Regions from separate parts of the Oceanicoccus sp. KOV_DT_Chl genome, predicted to be linked through region 2. Evidence: predicted binding sites of a transcription regulator. Region 2 holds the regulator's gene; the other holds the start of a gene.
The links. Region 2 encodes PhoB, which activates phosphate uptake and scavenging genes when phosphate is short. Its sites were predicted from a motif close to TGTCATAAANNTGTAACA; they were not measured.
Positions count from the first base shown of each region.

Region 1: gspC (type II secretion system protein GspC) is a predicted target of PhoB. The motif match lies at 1,782-1,799, and genes of this name have one in related genera.

Region 1 is NZ_FQLF01000002.1:435,775-439,987, forward strand. Features, by position in the region: gene gspD (type II secretion system secretin GspD) at 1-507, opposite strand, end outside; gene gspC (type II secretion system protein GspC) at 612-1,568, opposite strand; gene UNITIG_RS24090 (sodium ion-translocating decarboxylase subunit beta) at 1,997-2,722, opposite strand; gene UNITIG_RS24095 (sodium ion-translocating decarboxylase subunit beta) at 2,688-2,858, opposite strand; gene UNITIG_RS24100 (sodium ion-translocating decarboxylase subunit beta) at 2,830-3,291, opposite strand; partial or broken gene oadA (sodium-extruding oxaloacetate decarboxylase subunit alpha) at 3,316-4,213, opposite strand, start outside.
Region 2 is NZ_FQLF01000007.1:78,178-82,390, reverse strand. Features, by position in the region: gene UNITIG_RS21595 (YgiQ family radical SAM protein) at 1-1,921, opposite strand, end outside; gene phoB (phosphate regulon transcriptional regulator PhoB) at 2,138-2,836, shown strand; gene phoR (phosphate regulon sensor histidine kinase PhoR) at 2,946-4,213, shown strand, end outside.

The DNA.
Region 1 (4,213 bases), on a different contig from region 2:
GGGCGCATAAGCCGCCATGTGTGCTTGCTGCGGAGCCAATGGTCGCAACACAGGAATTAATTTTGCTGCAGAAATATTCTCTAACTGAATCACCTGGGTGATAATTTCGCTGTTCGCCGCAACATCATTCGTAACCACTTGCACCGGAGCGGTTCGTGCGTCTTTCATTGGAATAACACGCACCACCTCACCTGACTCTACAGCGGCAAACCCCTGTATTTCCAGAATTGATAAAAACAAATCATAGAGTTGTTTGCTATTCACCGGCTTAGCAGAAATAACCTGCACTTTACCTTTAACCTGCGAATCGATGATGATGGTTTTCTGAGTAGCTTTGGCAACAAAGCGAATTAGCTCATGAATATCTGTCTCTTTAAAATTAACAGTCCAGGTTTGCCCATCATCACTGTCAGGCTGCGCATTAACCGTTAAGCAAACACCTAAACCCAAAACTAAGCCTAATGCGAGCACACGACTATTCGCCACCCACTGCTTGAATAAAACCATAAACTCCATACCCAATTAAATAATAAACCCCGAACCAACGGGATCAAAATACTGTACTTATATTTTATGTTGATACTGACCACACCGTGCCAGCAATCAACACCTTATTCTTCCAATGCCACTAACACTTCAACTGAGGCGCCATTACGATCAACAACAAAAGATGCCTGCGTTGCGGTGCGCATTAACTTATAAATTTCCAGCGCCTTCGACGGCTCATTCAACTCAATACCATTGATCGATGTCACGATATCATTAGTTTTAAAACCCAAGCGGGAAAACTGTTGCCGATCACGACCGGGGCTAACCCGATAACCTACCATTTGGCCGTCTCTTTGCGCCGGAGAAATCCTTAACACTTCAGCCAGCGAACTCGGGTTCTTATACAAGCGATCCCGATAATCAGCTGCTAGATCAGTGGCTTTGGTATCATTACGTTTGTCGGTAACCCCCGGCCTTTTATTGATTCTAGTGACCACACTGGGTGTCGACTTTCCATTAGATTTTTCTTCTGCGTACAACCAGAGCGACTCATAGCTGCCAACATTATCGAGAATCACATGATCCAATAGCACTTTTGCCAGCACCACTTTATTACCTACTGGCAGCTTGTCGCCCACCGCATATTGATCCTGCTTACCTTGATAGACAATTACTGCCACCGAGCCGGTTGCATCTGGGGTATGCACAATACCCTCAAGAGTTAAATTTAATTTGGTCACCGCCGCATCAATTTCAACTTCGTCACTGGGCATGGAATTGACTACTGGCTCTATCAGACTGCCCACCTGACCAAACAAGTCCAGCGCCTGCAGTTTGGCAACATCGACACTCTTTTCGACGGGTGCTACGACCACACTTCCACTATCGGGAACTACCGATACCTCATTGGCCGGGGAACTGATAAGTACTGTGGCTAGCTGGACCAGAACCACTAGCAACCAGATACCAATAACCGCGCAAAAAGCATTATGGATCTGCTTGCTTGGCAAGGCTGCGGCAGTGCCTGCCAATTGCTGCGCCATCGACGTTAATCGCGCCGTCACATGCTCTGCGGTCAAACCACCACCTCTATCATTATAATTAGGGCACCATTATATGGGCCATACCAAGGGAGTGGAACCCTGCAAGCCATACCAAAATGCGGCAAATTCACACCTTACTGGAAATCAGCAAAACATCGCCTAGTATTAAGAACCCTGCTGCTCACTTTCTAAGCACTAGCAACAAGCAATACCGGCTATAAATAACAACAAACCATCTTAAATCAACAAGATAACAGTAATATGACACATCGATTTTTCATTAATCGCCGCACTGGCCAGGATCGTAGAGAAGGCTGCGAAAAACGCCGAAACCCAAGACTGGACTTGAGCCATAAGCGTCGACGCCAGTTTACTGACCGACGTCAACATAATCGCAGCTTAACAGAAGACTTTCAGGCCACTAGTATAATTATCAACCGTGAAAATCCCAGACACTCCAAGCACTAGCCTCCAACCAGACTAATCATCACCCCGGCAGCTACCGCAGAGCCGATAACACCCGCTACATTGGGGCCCATTGCGTGCATCAGCAGAAAATTTTGCGGATCTGCATCCAAACCAACTTTATTAGACACTCTCGCAGCCATCGGCACCGCTGACACCCCCGCCGAACCGATTAATGGATTAATCGGGCTGGATGAGAGCCGATTCATCAATTTAGCCATCAGCACACCGGTGGCGGTGCCAATACAAAACGCCACCACGCCCAGTAATAAAATCCCCAGCGTATTTAAATCCAAAAACTTGTCCGCACTCAGTTTGGAGCCCACTGACAAGCCGAGAAAAATAGTGGTGATATTAATTAATGCGTTTTGCGCAGTGTCACTTAAACGATCAACCACACCACATTCACGCATCAGATTTCCGAGACAAAACATTCCCAATAAGGGTGCTGCTGAAGGCAACAACAAGGCCACCAATATTAACAAGACTAATGGGAAACAGATTTTTTCAACTTTGGAGACGGTCGCAGCTGCACCATCACGATTTTGCGCTCGGCTTCGGTGGTCAACGCTTTCATTATCGGTGGCTGGATCAAAAGGCACCAACGCCATATAGGAATAGGCCGCCACTGCAATTGCACCTAACAAATCCGGGGCTAACAAACTTGCCACATAGATAGCCGTAGGGCCGTCAGCACCACCCGATAATACCAATCGCCGCGGCATCCGCGAGACTAAAATCCATCCAGCCTATTGACGTTAAGCCAACCGCCCCAAGCACAGTCGCAAAAATACCAAACTGGGCAGCAGCTCCCAAAAATAGGGTTTTAGGGTTAGCCAGCAAAGGACCAAAATCCGTCATCGCCCCTACGCCCCATAAAAATAACGAGGGGTGCAACGCCGCTGGCAATCGCCACGGTATAAAAGTTGTAGAGCATGCCGTTACCAAAGCCATGGTCACCGGCAACCTGCACCGCCGCCACATGGGCTGCACCCGCTGACGTTTCATAAGCATGGTAAAGCTCTTTGCCGGCCTCCCAGCTGGCAACACCCAGGCTTTTGGCGATCTCCGCCAAGACTTCCGGATCACCAGAATTGATGGCGTTTTCCACTGCTGAAAAAGCCATTCCCGCGCCCGGAATATTGGCCAGAATGCCGCCAAAACCAATGGGAACTAATAGCAACGGCTCAAACTTGCGGTTGATCGCCAGATAAAGCAACAGCAACCCAACCACCACCATCACAAACTGACCGGGGACTATCTGGTAAATTCCGGTGTCATACCAAAGCGACAATAACTATCCATTACAAGTTCCCGCTTAGGCGATGGTTAATAAGATATCGCCGACAGAGACAGAGTCCCCCTCTTTGACACTGATTGCGCCCACCACGCCCGTCTGGGCCGCGCGAACTTCCGTTTCCATTTTCATGGCCTCTAAAATAATAATCACATCGCCTTGCTGCACCGAGTCACCGGCAGCGACATTGACCTTAAATATATTGCCGCCAAGGGCGCGATCATCGGTTTGCCAGCACCATCCGCAGGCGCTGCTGCCGGGGCAGACGCTGTAGCAGCAACGGGAGTGATGTTGGAAATATCACCACCCTCAGCCACTTGCACAACGTAACTCTGACCGGAGACCGATACGGTATAGACCGATGGATCGCAGCAGCCGGCGCAGGTGCGGCAACCACTTCGGCACCTGTTGGTACCGGCTCAAAGGCTTCAGGGTTATTGCGGTTTTGTAAAAACTTCAAACCTATTTCAGGAAACAACGCGTAAGTCAGCACATCATCAATTTCATTCTCACCCGCCGCCAAAGTGATTTTGTCGCTGCGACCCGCTTTAATTCTGTGGTTAATCGTTCAACTTCCGGTGTCAACAAGTCAGCTGGGCGGCAGGTAATCACTTCTGCACCATCCAACACCCGTTGCTGTAACTCAGTGTTAAACCGGTGCCGGCGTCGCGCCATACTCGCCTTTCAGTACACCCGCTGTTTCTTTTGAAATAGACTTATAACGCTCGCCAAAGATGACATTCATTACTGCTTGAGTACCAACGATTTGCGAAGTCGGTGTCACCAACGGAATAAAACCTAAATCTTCACGCACTTTAGGGATTTCTGCTAAAACCGCATCCAGTTTGTCAGCAGCCCCCTGGTCTTTCAGCTGGCTTTCCATATTGGTCAACATGCCACCCGGTACCTGCGCTACCAA
Region 2 (4,213 bases):
CGCGTGGGGTTTTAACCATTTCGCTATTGCGCCCGACTTTCTTCAGTGGGTTCCTTTCCGAGTAATACATCGCAGTGGCGCTGGCCATTGGGGAAGGGTAGAACGCTTGAACTTGATCAGCCCGAAAGCCGTTATTCTTTAGCCACAGCGCCAGATTCATCATGTCTTCATCGCTGGTGCCCGGGTGGGCGGCGATAAAGTAGGGAATTAAATATTGTTTTTTGCCCGCCAGCTTGGAATATTTTTCAAACATATTCTTAAAGCGCTCGTAAGTACCGATGCCGGGTTTCATCATTTTTGATAGCGGCCCACCCTCGGTATGTTCGGGGGCTATTTTTAAATAGCCGCCGACGTGGTGGGTGACGAGTTCTTGCACGTACTCCGGGGTTTCTACCGCAAGGTCATAGCGCAAGCCGGAAGCAATTAATACTTTTTTAATGCCCGGTAGGGCGCGGGTTTCACGATATAAGTCCACCAATGGCATTTGGTCGGTATCAAGGTTGCTACAGATACCAGGGTAAACACAGGACAGGCGACGACAGCTCTCCTCTATCGTTTTACTTTTACAATTCAACCGCCACATATTGGCAGTAGGGCCGCCGAGATCTGACACTATGCCGGTAAAGCCGGGGGTTTTATCGCGAATGTTTTCAACTTCCCGCAGAATAGATTCTTTGGAGCGGCTTTGAATAATGCGGCCTTCATGCTCGGTAATGGAACAGAACGTACAGCCACCAAAACAGCCGCGCATGATATTCACCGAGGTGCGAATCATCTCATAAGCAGGAATACGTGCATCACCGTAACTGGGGTGAGGGACGCGCTGATAGGGCAGGTCAAACACATTATCCAGTTCGTCAGTTTCGAGCGGAATCGGTGGTGGGTTTAACCACACTTCGCGTTCACCGTGTCGTTGCACCAGTGCTCTGGCATTACCCGGATTAGTTTCCAGGTGTAAAACGCGGGAGGCGTGGGCGTAGTAAACAGGATCATTCTTTACGGTTTCGTAGGAAGGCAGTCGAATCACCGTTTTGCTGCGGTCGAGTTTATTTTTTCGCGCGCTGAGCGGGTCGATGATGGTCACGGTTTGAATATCGCTATTCTTATCGCTTGCTTTATCTTCAATGGCGCAATCTTTACTGCCGCCGGAGTCACTAACTTCGTAAGGGTTGAGATGTTTTTCTACCTTCCCCGGACTATCAATTTGGGTTGAATCAATCACCGTCCAGCCAGCAGGAATACCCTTGCGGACGAAGGCGCTGCCCCGAATATCGCGTATTTGCCCAATCGGCTCACCGGCAGCCAAGCGATGAGCTGCTTCGACAATAGCGCGTTCGGCGTTGCCGTAAACCAGTAAATCGGCTTTGGAGTCCATCAACACGGAGCGTTTTACTTTATCGCTCCAGTAATCGTAGTGGGCAATTCGACGCAAACTGGCTTCGATGGATCCGATAATGATGGGTACGCCTTTGTAAGCTTCTTTACAGCGCTGGGAGTAGGCAACCACGGCGCGGTCAGGTCGCTTGCCGCCTTCATCATTGGGGGAGTAAGCATCGTCGTGACGCAATTTGCGATCAGCGGTGTAGCGGTTGATCATGGAATCCATGTTGCCAGCGGCGACACCGTAAAAAAGATTGGGTTTGCCCAGCGTCATAAAGGCATCTTTCGAGCGCCAGTCCGGTTGCGCAATAATTCCTACGCGAAAGCCCTGCGCTTCCAATACGCGACCTATAACGGCCATGCCAAAGCTGGGGTGATCCACATAGGCGTCGCCGGTGACGATGATAATGTCGCAACTATCCCAGCCCAGTGTATCCATCTCTGCCCGACTCATGGGCAGAAAAGGTGCAGGGCCAAAGCACTCCGCCCAGTATTTGCGGTAGGAGAATAATTCTTGGCTAGTGGATGTTGACGATTTCATGTGTGTGGTTTGGAGATATCAGCAGGATTGAACGGCCGTCATTATACTTGAATGTAGCGGGTAAAGTATTAAAGCCAGCAGTTTTACTGGTCTATTCGTCATAAATAAGTCATTAAATAGCCACAGAATTGCGATTTTTGCTTAGCTTTGTCATATTGCTGTCATAAACTTTGGCTTTAATCATCAGCTATTGAGAGAACAGCTACAGGTATTTAAATGGAAGGTAAGACAATTCTGATCGTAGATGATGAAGCCGCCATCAGGGAAATGATACGTATGTCGCTGGAGATGGCGGGCTTTGATTGTTCGGAGGCCGGTGATATTCAGCAGGCTCACGTACAAATTATTGATAATCCACCAGACCTGGTGTTACTGGATTGGATGCTGCCGGGAGGGTCCGGGGTAGAGTTGCTGCGGCGTTTGCGTAAAGATGAAATGACCAGCCGCCTGCCTGTCATTATGCTGACAGCAAAAACCGAAGAAGATAATAAGATTCAAGGTTTGGATGTCGGCGCTGATGATTATATCACCAAGCCCTTTGCGCCAAGAGAGATGTTATCGCGGATTAAGGCAGTATTGCGTCGAGCGGGTGCTATCGAGGAGGAGGATGCCATTGAAGTTTCAGGTTTAAAATTGGACCCTTCGAGTCACCGCGTATTTATTGATCAAGCGCCGATAAGTATTGGTCCCACCGAGTTTAAATTATTAAAGTTCTTTATGACGCATCAGGAACGGGCCTATAGTCGTGGCCAGTTACTCGATCAGGTGTGGGGTGGTAATGTATACGTTGAAGAGCGTACCGTTGATGTACATATTCGCCGCTTACGCAAAGCGTTGATGACAGATAAGGCCGATTACGGCGACTTGGTACAAACGGTTAGAGGCACCGGCTACCGTTTTTCTACAGCTAGCTAAAATTGTTCTTCATTACTGTGTTTTGCCATGGCAAAACCGCCTACAATATTGTCACCCGCACACAAAGCCGCGCCTGCTAATTAGTGGCTGTTTATTGGTGAACTGAACCATGCATACTGTCGATTGGAAAATCGAATGTCGCAATTTACTATTGCTGCTTGTATTAGCTGCTTTGATTGGCTGGCCTTTCTCCCTGCTGCTCCCCGCTGTATTGCTGACCACTCTGGTTTATATAGCGTGGACTTTTTATCAATTAAGACGAATTCAGAAGTGGCTTGATCAAAGTATTGATCTGGCGCCGCCCGAAAGTACAGGGCTATGGGGCGAGGTTTTTGATGGTATTTATCAATTACAGCGACGAGCTAAAGAAGAGCATGAACGCTTAAAAGCTGCGGTAAGTTACTTACAGGACTCTTTTGCATCGTTAGAAGACGGTGCGGTGTTAATTGATACACGTGGCAATATTGAATGGAGTAATGCTGCGGCAGAAAAGTTTCTGGGCTTGCGTTTTCCTGAAGATACCAAGCAGCAGTTAGTAAATTTAATTCGTACCCCTGATTTTATTCGTTATTTTGACGGCAACGATTATGTGCAGCCGTTATTGTTAACCTCGCCGTATAACAATCATTTTAAGCTGTTAATCAATATCACTTACTTTGGTCAGGGTAGTCGCTTGCTTTTTGCCCGGGATGTCACTGAAACAGATCGCTTACAGCAAATGCGTAAAGATTTTGTCGCTAATGTCTCTCATGAATTACGTACCCCGCTAACGGTTATTAATGGTTATTTGCAGACTCTGGCCGATGCTGACGCTGAGCAGTTGTTATCAGATGATCTACGTTGGCGACGGGTGATTCAGCAAATGCTTAGCCAGTCTCAGCGAATGGAAACCTTAATCCATGATTTGATTACATTGTCCCGATTGGAGTCTGTACCTGAGGCGCAGGAACAGCCGCCAATTTTTATCCGCCCGATAATCGAGGCAATTAGAGAAGAGGTATTGGCGGCAGTCACAACTGAGCGCCATATTACAATCGAGTGTGATGATAGTCTTCAGTTACAGGGCAGCAGTGATGAAATTCATAGTGCATTTGCTAATTTAATTATGAATGCGGCCAAGTACACTCACGATGGAGGCCATATTAACGTACGCTGGTATCGAAGTCTTCAAGGTGCTTGTTTGGAGGTTGTTGATGATGGTGGTGGTATTGAGGCGCATCATTTACACCGCTTAACCGAACGCTTTTATCGGGTAGACAATAGCCGTTCGATTGAGACTGGCGGGACCGGCCTTGGTTTAGCGATTGTGAAACATATCTTGTTGCGTCATCAGGCGGAACTAAAAATATCGAGTACGGTGGGCGAGGGTAGTACTTT